4 regions of the Dielma fastidiosa genome follow, and region 2 is predicted to be linked to each of the others. Evidence: a T-box and tRNA genes for the amino acid it is inferred to sense, from the RefSeq annotation. Region 2 holds a T-box; the other regions hold tRNA genes.
What was found. The T-box of region 2 lies ahead of alaS (alanine--tRNA ligase). A T-box ahead of a tRNA ligase gene usually reads a tRNA of that ligase, here a tRNA-Ala.

Region 1: it has a tRNA-Ala gene. The T-box ahead of alaS (alanine--tRNA ligase) is inferred to sense a tRNA for this amino acid. The anticodon was not compared.
Region 3: it has a tRNA-Ala gene. The T-box ahead of alaS (alanine--tRNA ligase) is inferred to sense a tRNA for this amino acid. The anticodon was not compared.
Region 4: it has a tRNA-Ala gene. The T-box ahead of alaS (alanine--tRNA ligase) is inferred to sense a tRNA for this amino acid. The anticodon was not compared.

The regions. Positions count from the first base shown of each region.
Region 1 covers NZ_QRQL01000010.1:88,562-91,704, forward strand. The annotation lists gene DWZ33_RS15790 (HAD family hydrolase) at 1-93, shown strand, start outside; gene DWZ33_RS15795 (helix-turn-helix transcriptional regulator) at 185-394, shown strand; gene DWZ33_RS15800 (hypothetical protein) at 391-870, shown strand; gene DWZ33_RS15805 (N-acetylmuramoyl-L-alanine amidase) at 928-1,608, shown strand; tRNA gene DWZ33_RS15810 (tRNA-Ala) at 1,672-1,747, opposite strand; gene DWZ33_RS15815 (dihydrofolate reductase family protein) at 1,808-2,500, opposite strand; gene DWZ33_RS15820 (AraC family transcriptional regulator) at 2,502-3,143, opposite strand, start outside.
Region 2 covers NZ_QRQL01000001.1:4,507-7,649, reverse strand. The annotation lists gene alaS (alanine--tRNA ligase) at 1-1,925, opposite strand, end outside; T-box leader at 1,971-2,160, opposite strand; gene DWZ33_RS00020 (AI-2E family transporter) at 2,201-3,143, opposite strand, start outside.
Region 3 covers NZ_QRQL01000002.1:61,513-64,655, reverse strand. The annotation lists gene DWZ33_RS04920 (PRD domain-containing protein) at 1-417, shown strand, start outside; gene DWZ33_RS04915 (hypothetical protein) at 422-880, opposite strand; gene DWZ33_RS04910 (LytTR family DNA-binding domain-containing protein) at 891-1,328, opposite strand; tRNA gene DWZ33_RS04905 (tRNA-Ala) at 1,530-1,605, shown strand; gene DWZ33_RS04900 (helix-turn-helix transcriptional regulator) at 1,754-2,713, opposite strand; gene DWZ33_RS04895 (SDR family oxidoreductase) at 2,706-3,143, opposite strand, start outside.
Region 4 covers NZ_QRQL01000002.1:293,797-296,939, reverse strand. The annotation lists gene DWZ33_RS06180 (YaaA family protein) at 1-475, shown strand, start outside; gene DWZ33_RS06175 (2-thiouracil desulfurase family protein) at 472-939, shown strand; gene DWZ33_RS06170 (phosphocarrier protein HPr) at 1,095-1,361, shown strand; tRNA gene DWZ33_RS06165 (tRNA-Ala) at 1,451-1,526, shown strand; gene DWZ33_RS06160 (hypothetical protein) at 1,893-2,411, shown strand; gene DWZ33_RS06155 (RNA polymerase sigma factor) at 2,448-2,921, shown strand; gene DWZ33_RS06150 (zf-HC2 domain-containing protein) at 2,918-3,143, shown strand, end outside.

The DNA of each region.
Region 1 (3,143 bases), on a different contig from region 2:
GGTGCCAGTGAAAAATGGGAGCAAACGGATAGGGAATGCCTGCATATTAAGCATTGGCATGACTTGATCGATTATTTAAAAGAACTGCAGTAGCAGTTTTTTTTGTATAGTACACTTGACATTTTATGTAAAGTAAACTATACTATCAATGTAAAGTTAACTATACTTGAAAGGGTGTGATTGCTTGCAGACACGAATACAGGAATTGCGTAAAGCAAAGAAGGTAACACAGAGTGAGTTGGCTGATGCGGTTAATGTGACCCGTCAGACAATTATATCGCTGGAAAATGGCAAATATAAAGCATCGCTGATCCTTGCACATAAACTAGCTCAATTTTTTGGTGTAACGATCGAGGAAATCTTTATCTTTGATTTAAAGGAGGAAAATCTATGAAAGGAATCTTATGTGCCACAAAAGCAGTGACGAATGAGGAGTATCGTCAGGAGTTGGCTAAGAAACGTATTTATTATGTGCTGATAATTATGGTTGGTGTCATTACCTTGGCAATCACTTATTTCGCATCAGCTAATGGCATTGAATTCAATGAGCATCTGCATGGTACATTTGCGGGCATGGGGACTGGTTTAATTTTGGCTGGGGTTGTGCTGATTATTAAGACACAGATGACCTTAAGCAGTGAGGAGAAGCTGAAAGCGGCCCGTTTGAATAATTCTGATGAACGCAATATGGAAATCAGCAGCCGTGCTTTCCGCAGTGCAGCATTGATAATGATTATCTCATTTTATGTGACAGCCCTGATTGGCAGTATCATGATTGATGAACGTCTGATTCAGTTATTGTTGTTGAATATGAGCGTGTTATTAGCGGGTTATATTCTCTCATATAACTATTATAAACGTAAATTATAGACCGTCTGACGGTCTTTTTATTTGGGTGTATTCATATAGTAAAGCAGGGTGAAGCTTATGAAACAAATGAAACTATTAATCATCTGCGTGGTGGCTGCGGCTTGCTTTTTTATCAGTGAGCATTTTGTTGCGGCCGTTCAGGATGTGATTTACGCACCGTTATCAGGAGCGGTGATTGTTTTGGATGCCGGTCATGGCGGTAAGGATGAGGGGGCGATGGCTGAGGGGGTTACTGAAAAAGCCATTAATATGGCTATTGTCACAAAGCTGCAGGCGCTGTTTGAAGACGCGGGGGCTACGGTTGTATTAACACGTAAGGATGAAAATGATCTCTCCTCGCCAACAGCAGCCAATCATAAGCGTGAGGATATGAAGAACCGTATTGATATTATCAATGATGAAAAGAATGATTTGCTGCTTAGCATCCATCTGAATAGTTATAGTGATTCTTCAGTGAAAGGAGCGCAGACCTTTTATCCAAAGGATAGCTTATCCAGTGAATTATTGGCAAGCTGTATTCAGGTACAATTTTTAGCGATTGACAGCCGGATGTCGCCTAAACCGGGTGATTATTATTTATTGAATAATTCCCGGATTCCCGCAGTATTAATTGAGTGCGGTTTTCTCTCCAATGCTCAGGAAAGGGAACAGCTTTCGCAAGCAGATTATCAAGATAAGGTGGCTAATCTGATTTTCGCGGGTACGCTGAATTACTTTAAGGAATTGAGTTATGAATAAAGCTGGTTCGCCGGCTTTTTGCATAATAAAAAAACGCCCATAAACAGGCGCTTATTTGTATAATGGTGGAGCTTAGGGGGATCGAACCCCTGACCTCCTGATTGCGAACCAGGCGCTCTACCATCTGAGCTAAAACCCCATTACTTTTACAATTATAGCACTAATCGTAAAAAAGAAAAGGGGTATTTTATTTTTTGCATCATGATTCATGAATTACTTTATATTGCAATCTGAGATATGAATCTTCAAGTACGGTGCAGGCTTCAAGCTTCAGCACGCCAAGCTGATCCAATTGCTCGGGATCATGAATGGCTTCACCGTCAATCAAGGTTGCGACATTCTTGCCGCCGACTAAAACCGGGGCGATGACCAGATCAATCTGATCCAGCAAATGTTCTCTTAAGAATAAACCGTTCAAAGTACCGCCGGATTGAATCGTAATGCGTTCAATCTGATAATTGACAGCTAAGCAATCCATTAACTTCGGCAGATCGAGGACTGGCTGTGAAATAATATGCAGATTGCTGATGGATAAATCATAGGCTGGGTGCTTGGGATTGGTTGTGACAAGGATCAGCTGTTTCAGTTTTTGGCATAAGGCCTTGACGCCATGGGCGTTCAGATGCGGCTGATTATCAATGATGACGAAGGACACCGGTGTCTTGGCAAGATCCAGCGCTGCTTCATTCATGCCGATTTTCGCCATTACCCGCCCGGTATTCAGTGACCAGAGATCCTGACATTGTTCGATTTCATAATACTGATGCAGACCTTCACGAACCCCTTTAACTTTAGGAAAATCACGATCTACGTCAAGATGGTCATTATCACCGGTGCATATTTTACCATCGGCTGACATCAGCATAAATAATGTACAAAAAGGTTTTTTCATTTTATATGTTCCTGCTTTCTTTAATTGCTACCCATATTTCAAAGGGATAAGCGGATTGATCCATTTGCTTATCAGGGTAGATTTCTAAATCGTAATTGCCCAGCGGCTCAAAATTGCTGGCTGGAAAATAATCGGTATATATTTGATGCCACGCTTGCTGGATCACTTGCGGAAGCCGGCCGCTGCCCTTAAAACAAAGCCAGGTACACGCTGGGATTTCAATGCTTGCTGAATGAATGGGGCAAGTATTACTGGCGGTGCCTATCAGATAATTTAAATGACTCTGATCGGCTGCTAAGCAGCAGGCAGCAATTCCTTTGAAGAGGGCATCGGCGCTTGAATCGATCAGCGTTTGAAGCGTCTGATCCTTTTGGCATTGCTTCCAAAATTGAGGGATATCATCACGGTAGATGGATTCTGAAATCGGAAAACGGCAGCTTGTGCCAATAAGTGTGAAGCCAGGCAGCTGACGTTTGCTGACATGAAATGCAAGCGGTGCGGTGCTATGGCTGACAATGATTCGCGCAAAGCGTTTGGCAGGCTGTTTTTGCTGTCTGATTTCAGAGGGGGACGCGCCGTGAAAACGGTGAAATGCCTTCGTAAAGCTTTCCGGTGTTTCATAACCGTATTTATAAGCCAGCTC
Region 2 (3,143 bases):
AAGGCGGTTGCGCCTGTCTTGCGGGCTTCATCAATATTCATATTCTGAATCATTACCGGATTTTTCTGTGCGATATATTGATTGACTAAATCTTCAATCTGCTGGAGCTGTTCCTCACTCACCTTTTCAAAATGGGTGAAGTCAAAACGCAGATATTCATCGCTGACAAATGATCCGGCTTGTGCGATATGACTGCCTACAACAGCCTTCAAAGCGCTTTGCAGCAAGTGACAGGCAGAGTGATTGCTGGTGATAATCAAACGCTTTTCGGTATCAATCTGACCGGTAACGTCATCACCGCATTTAATCGTACCATTCACAAGCTTAACATGATGCAGATGCTGCTTATGCGGAGCCTTCTTCACATCACTAACCTTTGCCTTCATCGCGCCGTTCAGCAGCACACCGCTGTCTGCCACCTGTCCGCCGCTTTCCGCATAGAAACAAGTTTCTGATAAGATAACATCGCCTTCTTCATCAATCACATCCACTTGGTGACCGTCTACGAAGCAAGCAATGACCTTTGCATGACAAATTGTCTCTTCATAACCGATGAATTTGCTGGCCTCTGTAAAGTTCATTAAATCGGCTGACTGTGAGTTCATTGATTCCAGCGCTTCACGGCTGTTTCTAGCTCTTTCACGCTGTTTCTCCATTTCCTTGTCGAAGCCCTCTTTATCTACTTCAAAGCCTGACTCCTGAGCCATTTCAACAGTTAATTCAAATGGGAAACCATAAGTATCATAAAGCTTAAACGCTGTTTCCCCGCTGATTACCTTATCCTTTGTAGATGCGATTACTTCATTCATCAGACGCTCGCCATCAGCTAAAGTATCATGGAAACGTTCTTCCTCAGCCTTCACAAGCTTTTGAATATATTCGATCTTTTCACCGATATAAGGATAGTAATCCTTCATGATCTCATAAACAACCGGTACCAGCTGATACATAAAGGCACCTTCAATCTTCAGCTTTCTGCCGAATCTTACAGCCCGGCGAAGCACACGGCGAAGCACATAGCCGCGGCCTTCATTCGCAAACAGCGCGCCATCAGCCAATGCGAAAGTCACTGTACGGATGTGATCAGCAATAACACGGTATGCCATCTTATTCTCAGCATAAGGAATAGAAGTAAACTTTTCAGTCGCATGAATCAGCGGCAGGAAGAGATCGGTATCAAAGTTAGTTTCACCATCTTGTAAGATGCAGGCTAAACGCTCAAGCCCCATCCCGGTATCAATATTCTTCTGCGGTAATTCCTTATAGTCCTTGCGGTCAACGCCCTCTTTGCCGTCATACTGTGAGAAAACCACATTCCAGATTTCAATATAGCGGTCATTGTCCAAATCCTCAAAAAACAGCCGTTCACCGATATGCTCTGGATCATACGCTTCACCGCGGTCATAGAACATTTCCGTATTCGGACCGCACGGACCTTCACCAATCTGCCAGAAATTGTGTTCTGTCTTACAAATATGCGAAGGATCAACACCCATTTCATTCACCCAGATATTATAAGCTTCAGTATCATCAGGATGTACCGTCACATACATTCTTTCCTTTTCAAAACCGATATATTCAGGACTTGTTAAAAAAGTCCAAGCATAAGTGATCGCCTCACGCTTAAAATAATCACCAATTGAGAAATTGCCGAGCATTTCAAAGAATGTATGGTGACGAGCCGTTCTGCCGACATTTTCAATATCATTGGTACGGATTGATTTCTGCGCATTGGTAATCCGATTGTTGGCTGGTTTGATCGTGCCGTCAAAATATTTCTTTAAAGCGGCAACCCCTGAATTGATCCATAACAACGTAGGATCGTTATGCGGCACTAAAGACGCTCCCGGTTCAACCATATGACCGTTACTTTTAAAATAATCTAAAAACATTTGTCTAATTTCACTGCCAGTTAAATTTTTCATAAAATTTCCTCCTTTTAATTGAAGCATAAAAAAACGCTCCTGTCGTCCAGGAACGTAATAATTACGCGGTACCATCCTGATTCACAGCAAGGCTGTGCACTTAGTTATCCTTAATTAGCGTAAGGGTACGCGCAAAACTCCAACGCAGCCTTCAAACCTTCACCTCACAGGCTCACACCAACCGCCTGCTCTCTTCAGAAGTGTTAATTTTACTCCTCATTTTCATCATTTTGCCTTTGTAATTATAGCATATGAAATTTTATTCTTCAAGCATCTCACCAGAAAATATCTTCCCAGCCGCCGACATTCTGATGGGAAGCGGCATGCATATAACTGCGTACTGATATTTGCATAAAACTGGCTAAAATTGGTGAGAGAATTAAGCCGATAACACCTAACATCGCTTCCCCCAGCAGCAAGCCTAGAAACAGGTATAAGGGATGCACATCCATCGCTTTATGAAAGATCAGCGGCTGAATGAAATTGGCCTCTATCTGCTGAAGCACCCACACCACAGCAATACATAAAATCGGAAACTGCGTAAAATGCAGATAACCGGCTAAGGCAATCAATAAAATACCGATGGTTGCGCCGATATAAGGGAATAAATTTAACAAAGCCAACAAACCGGCATACAACAGACTATTGGGAAATTTAAACAAGACAAGAATCAGAAAAACACTGACAAAAATAAACAGCAGATCAATACAAGTACCGATAATATACTGTACAACCACATTGCTTCCCGTCTTATAAAAATTAAACCATCGCTGATGATCAACGACATATTTTTTAACCATATTCACCCCGGCATCAAAATCAATGCTGATAAAAAAAGCAATCATATAGCTGAGGGTAAAAATAGTAAAGCCAGACACGCCATCCATCACAAATTTCATGCCGATATCTGTTGAGTTGTTGATGAGTGAGCGTTTGAAATCATCATTAAAAACAAAATCCAGCTGATTAGCATTCAGCCAGGACGATAATTCGCCCAGCCAGCTTTCTAATGTTGATGAAATCGTTGACAGCTCATTAATCAAAACCGGCAGCAGCAACAGCAAAAAGCCAAGAAAAACAATCATACCGCCGCCGTAGACAATAAACACTGAGGTGCGGTTCGTGAAATACTTATTTAAGCTCATGATGATAGGCTGCAATGACAAAGCTAATATTAAACCATACAGCAAAGGCTTCAGCGCCAGGAGTAAGGTTATC
Region 3 (3,143 bases), on a different contig from region 2:
GAACAAAAAGGGATACGTTTATGGCCGCAGGAAGCGGCAAATATTGCGCTTCATTTTGTGAATGCCCAGAATAATGCCGGCAGTATGCAGGATACACTTGTTTCTATTGATATGATTCGTGATATTCTTCGGCTGATTCAGCTGCATTATAAAATTACCTTTGATGTCAGTGATCTTAATTATCATCGATTGGTAACTCATCTGTCATATTTTATACAGCGTATGCTGCAGAATAAAGGCTATCAGGAGGAGGACGATTTCCTATATCAAAGTGTGATTGTCAAATATCCGAAGGAGATGGAGTGCGCATTAAAAATTGCGGAATATATTCGCGTCACGCTTGGCTGTGAGGCTACGCTTGATGAACTTGCATATTTGAGTATTCATCTGCATAGAGTGCTGCAGAGAAAAGAATAAATGCTCATAATACACTGTTATCTTTTAAGGCTATTTGATCCTGATATTGCTTTAGCGCATTTGCATAAAGTGATTTTTCTGACTGTTGATGATGAGCTTCAATAAGTATAATGACAACATCAATCAATAAAATAATCAATGCAAGAAGCCAAGGGGAATCATACCACTTTAACCAGTAGAAAAGCAGACATTCAAACGTCAGCACCGGCAGGATAAACAGCATATGACGAAATAGATAGCGGGTTTTAATCAGCATTTTCTCTTGAAAACAGAAGCTTTCATAAAGTGCAATACAAAGACTGATCAGCAGGATAGCAATCAGCATGGTACTGGTAATTTGATAGGTTTCTTGATGAAAAATCAAATCAGAGAATAGTAATCCGATAAAATGCAGTGCGAAATTTCTTAATGTATGATCAAAAACACATTTTCTGACCTCAGTATTTTTATAGATTGTAAACATAATCTGCCTCCTAAAGTGATAAACGCTTTCTTAACTCAGGCACATATTGCCTGGAAACAATTAAATATTCGCCATTGATTAAACGAAGCTTAAGCCGCCGGCCCATTTCCGGAATGATTTCACTAACCTTTGACAATGATAAAATTGTAGTTTTGCTGATGCGGATGAACCCGGCATCATTATATAAAGCCTCCAGTTCATATAGTTTTTTCTTAGTCTGACAAGTCAATGCATTTGTGTAAAAGAAGGTTTTGCCATCAACACTTTCAAAATAAAGAATTTCATTGATGTGAACCCGTTGATGCCGCTCATTCAGCCAGCCACCAACATTTTGTTCATAAGCAGTGAGATAGGCATAGAGTTCATTTACTTCTTGATTGACAGTCGGACACAGCAGATTGATCTGGAGGTCTTTTCTGTTGGATTCGAGTATAATTTCAATTTTCATGTGGTTTCTCCTTGGCTGAATTCATAGTAGCAGATTCATCTGAATAATGACAAGTTTTCATTGATAAGCAGTACAATTTAGATATCTAAGCGGTCAGTCCTGTTTTTATGAAAAAAATTAAAAAAATGATTGACAATGTTTTTTATTGATGATATATTTATTGAGCATTCGGTATTGAAAAATATCGAATTTAATATACATGGGGTTTTAGCTCAGCTGGGAGAGCGCCTGCCTTGCACGCAGGAGGTCAACGGTTCGATCCCGTTAAGCTCCACCATATTAAAAAGTAATGTCTAAGAAAAGTTCTTAGACATTTTTTATTTTCCGGTACGAATTTAGATAAAGTTATACAAATTCCTTTAAAAAGCATTGCTTAATAAATCAACCTTGCGTTGGTGTGCAATATACTGGTAGTTTTTCTTTGATTATACTTGTTTCTGGTGTAATACATACTCTTTTGGAGATACACCATAAAACTCTCGAAAAGCTTTATAAAAATTACTGCTGTTACTATATCCCAACATCAAGGCAATTTCTTCATTTGTCAAATTCGTCCCATTCAAAAGAATGGAAGCTCTTTCCATGCGCTGCTCAAGTAAAATTTCTGAGAAAGACTTACCGATTTCACGATGTAGTAAAGTTGAAATATAATTTGGATGATAAGAGAAACGCTTGGCGATATCTTTAAGTGTTACTGTGTCGAAATGTTCCCCTATAAAATTTATAATTTTATCTGAAAGACTCTCACTGATGAATTTTTGATTAACTAATGCATATTGCCGTGCAATCTGCATCAGAAATGATAATACCAAAGGCTTGAGTATTTGTTGTGAATCATCCTGCCGGTTTGCGAATTCAATTACCATCATTTCTAATAAAGTCCTTATATTGCAATCATCCTCAATCTTAAAATGAATGTATTCATCAGAAAATTGGTTTGTAGCAGGATCTAACAGGAAATGAAAAAAATGAGAATTAGCGGACAGCATAGGTAAAAAAGATCGAAAGAAAGTCTCTTTTTGAATCAATACACCAATAATTATTGTTTCTTTGTTATCATGGACGCAAAGGGCATGGCCGGCAAAGGGCTGACCGGCATAGATTTCTCCCTCTTTGATCGTTATACGATTATCATATTTGTAGCTGAGGGAATCATACTCTCCCATATAGGTATAATTGAAATAGAAAAAATCATGTCGATGAAACAATTCCTGTATGCCATTACTTTTATGTACGCAAATCAATATTTTATCTTCTGGATTGCCGGGCCAACGATACATTTTTTCTGATGGAGTACCTACGGGGGATTCATGATAAGTCCAATCCAATGTTAAAAATTGATTTTGAAGAGCTTCAATCGCAGCGCATAATTCCTTTTTACTCATTTTCTTCGTTCTCCAATGTCCACCCGAAATCATTATGATAGATCATTTGTTTTGTCATACCACCATCAATGCAGATATTCTCGGCAGTAATAAAACCCGCTTTATCTGAACAGAGAAACAAAACCATATTTGCTATATCAAGAGGATAACCAACTCGATGCACAGGGTGCTGTAAAGCATCAGGACCGGTATATTGAACTGATGATGTATCAATCCAACCGGGAGAAATCGAATTTACTCTAACTTTTCCAGCAAGACTTACAGCCAATGCGTGAGTTAGGGCAGAAATACCACCCTTAGCTGCTGTGTAACTTTCTGTGTTTGGCTGGCTCATGCGGTCACGGGAAGAGGATATATTGATAATACATGCATTAGGAGCAAAGTATGGTAAAAATAGTTTTGCTAAGTAAAAGGGTGCAGTGACGCCTAC
Region 4 (3,143 bases), on a different contig from region 2:
TAAACGGATGCAGGTGCATGAATGGAATCAGGAGGATTGGGATTTTGCTCAAGAACACTTGCGGATTATGAGTGGCTTGTATGGGATGCTGAGGGTAAAGGACGGCATCAGTGAATATCGTTTGGATGTTGAGAATCCCTTACAGGTTGAGGGCAAATCGCTTACTGAATTTTGGCGGTTAAAGCTTGCGGATGGTTTAAAGGATGAATGCATTTTGGATTGCTGTTCTAAGGAATATAGTGCTTTATTGCCTGAAACAAAATGCAGTGTATCCTTTTATGTGGAAAAACAGGGTAAACTGAAGATTGAGGCGACGGCGGCTAAGATGGCCCGCGGTTCGCTGATTTATTATTGCATTAAGCATAAGATAGATAATATAGAAGCGGTAAAGGCTTTTAATGAAGATGGATATCACTTTCATGAACAGCTTTCCAACGCTAAGCATTTAGTATTTGTCAAGGAGGTGCAATTATGATATTGGTCAGTGCTTGTCTGCTTGGTGAAAATTGTAAATACAGCGGCGGTAATAACGCCAATGCTTTACTTATAGATTATCTGAAGGATAAGGAATACATCAGTGTTTGTCCTGAGGTGATGGGTGGTCTGCCGACGCCAAGGGCCTGTTGTGAACGGGTAAAGGATCGGGTTATCAACAATCTTGGCGAAGATGTGACAGAAGCTTTCATAGAAGGCGCAAAACAAACGCTGGCAGTTGCACAGGCGAATAAATGCACGCTGTGTATCCTGCAAGTACGCTCGCCAAGCTGCGGCGCAGGCAGGATTTATGATGGAACTTTCAGCGGCAGAATCATTGAAGGAAACGGCATAACCGCGCAGTATTTACTGGATCACGGCTTTAATGTAATCAGCAGTGAGGCTTTTACTGAACAGCTTAAATCAGGAAAAATAGATGAAGAACGGCTCTGTAAAACTTTATAAATCTCGTTTGTCAGATTGAAATACCACTACATTTCTGATTGAAAAACAAGGCTCGCAGATTTATTTTTAAAATAATCAAATATTTGCGATTTTAGCATTGTAAGTGCTACCGAAATGGTTTAAAATGGAGTAGAAGAATATTAGGAGGAATAAAAATGAAACAAATTACAGTATCAGTAATCGATCCAGTTGGATTACATGCACGCCCTGCAACAGTAGCAGTTAACGCAGCTAGTAAATTCAAATGTGAAGTGAATGTGTCTTTCAAAGGACGTGAAGTAAACATGAAATCAATCATGGGTGTTATGTCTTTAGGAATTCCAACACAATCTGAAATCACTATTTCTTGCAACGGTGAAGATGAAGATGCTGCTATCGCAGCTATCGAAGAAGTTCTTCGTACACAAAAAATCGTTGGTTAATTTAATTCACAATTAAATATAAAAAAATGGCATTTAGCCATTTTTTTTATGAAAGTTTTATGTTATAATAGCATCGCAATGTCAGTATTGGGGTTTTAGCTCAGCTGGGAGAGCGCTACGCTGGCAGCGTAGAGGTCAGGGGTTCGAGCCCCCTAAGCTCCACCAATATACGAATAAACGCCTTTTATGGGTGTTGAGATAAGAAAACAAATTTAACAACTAAATAACCAAGCAAAAGGGACGTTATCACAAGATAGCGTCCTTTACTGCATATTGCCACGCTACAGCTTGAAATAAGTTGCGGTATTTTTGTGTGTTATTCTACAAACGGCAAGCAGTTGTTTGAAAGGCTCATGCGGCAGAAAGGCATCTCCGAAAGAAAGGTACAGAAACTTTGCGCAGGCCGAATATCCGGCGTTTTGATTGATACAATGACGCTGACAAGCCTGTTGGCGGGAGAAGAAAAAGTATCTTAAAAATAATTGTAACGTTTTTCAATTTCGTTAGTCTTATAAAGGAAGGAGGCGGCCAATGAGCTTATTTGATCCTATCAGAAAATCCGGGCAGCCGATAACTTTTTCTAAAGCAATTATTCATTTTGTCCTTATTAGTTGCTTGGGGCTAATTACAGGTGTCTTGATTAAGCTGCTTGATCTTTACACAACTGACATTGGAAATATCTTTTCACAAACATCTGTTTGGATTTTTATTTGCACATTGATTTCTGTATCCAGCAATTCTGCTGTGCGGGCCTCAGTTAATGTTTTCAGCTTTTGCATGGGAATGTTAATGACATATTACATAACTGCAGAAATGACAGCAAGTGTTTATTCACATTTGATAGCCTATGGGTGGACAGTGTTTGCCTTTCTCTGCATGCCTATGGGATTTTGTATTTGGTACGCAAAAGGTAAGCATTGGTTTTCAAGGATAATTTCTATTGGAATCATTTTGATAATGCTTGTGACTTCAACAGTATTGTTTGATAAAATCAGAGTATCGGATATTCTATTTGCCGTTTTAACAAGCATGATCCTATTCAAAAAATAAAGCCATCAGAAAGATGAAAGAAAGCGAGGTGTTGGAGTGAAAGACTTTGAAAAGATATATTCAGAATACTTTGATACGGTATATCAATATACCCTTTCCCTTTGCAAAGACGAGGCATGGGCAGAGGAACTCACTCAAGAGGCTTTCTTTAAGGCTCTAAAAAATATTGGCACTTTTCGCGGGGAATGTAAATTAAGTGTTTGGCTTTGCCAGATTGCTAAAAATATATTTTATACAGAGGTCAAACGGAAGCAAAGACAAGTTGATTATCCTTTAGATACTATCCCGGGTACTGAAAGCATAGAGCAAAAACTGCTCAATAAGGAAACGGCTTTTGAACTTCACAAATTGCTTCATCGGTTAAAAGAGCCTTATAAAGAGGTATTTTGGATGCGTACTTTTGGAGAACTCTCCTTTGCAGAAATCGGAAGTCTTTTCGGTAAATCTGAAAGCTGGGCGAGAGTAACTTATCATAGAGCAAAATTAAAGATAAAGGAGGGCATAAAATGAAATATCCTTGTAGTTTGATAAAGGACTTGCTGCCCCTATACCATGATGGGGTTTGCAGCGAAGAAAGCAATAAGATTATTGAAAATCATTTGTCAGAATGTTCTTCCTGTAAGGACTACTATAATTTCCTTTGTGAAACAGATGAAATCTTTCCAGCTCCGCAAAATGCTGAGTTGGAAATGAAAAAAGCAGCGTCTTTTCGCTCGATAAAAAGAAAGCTGC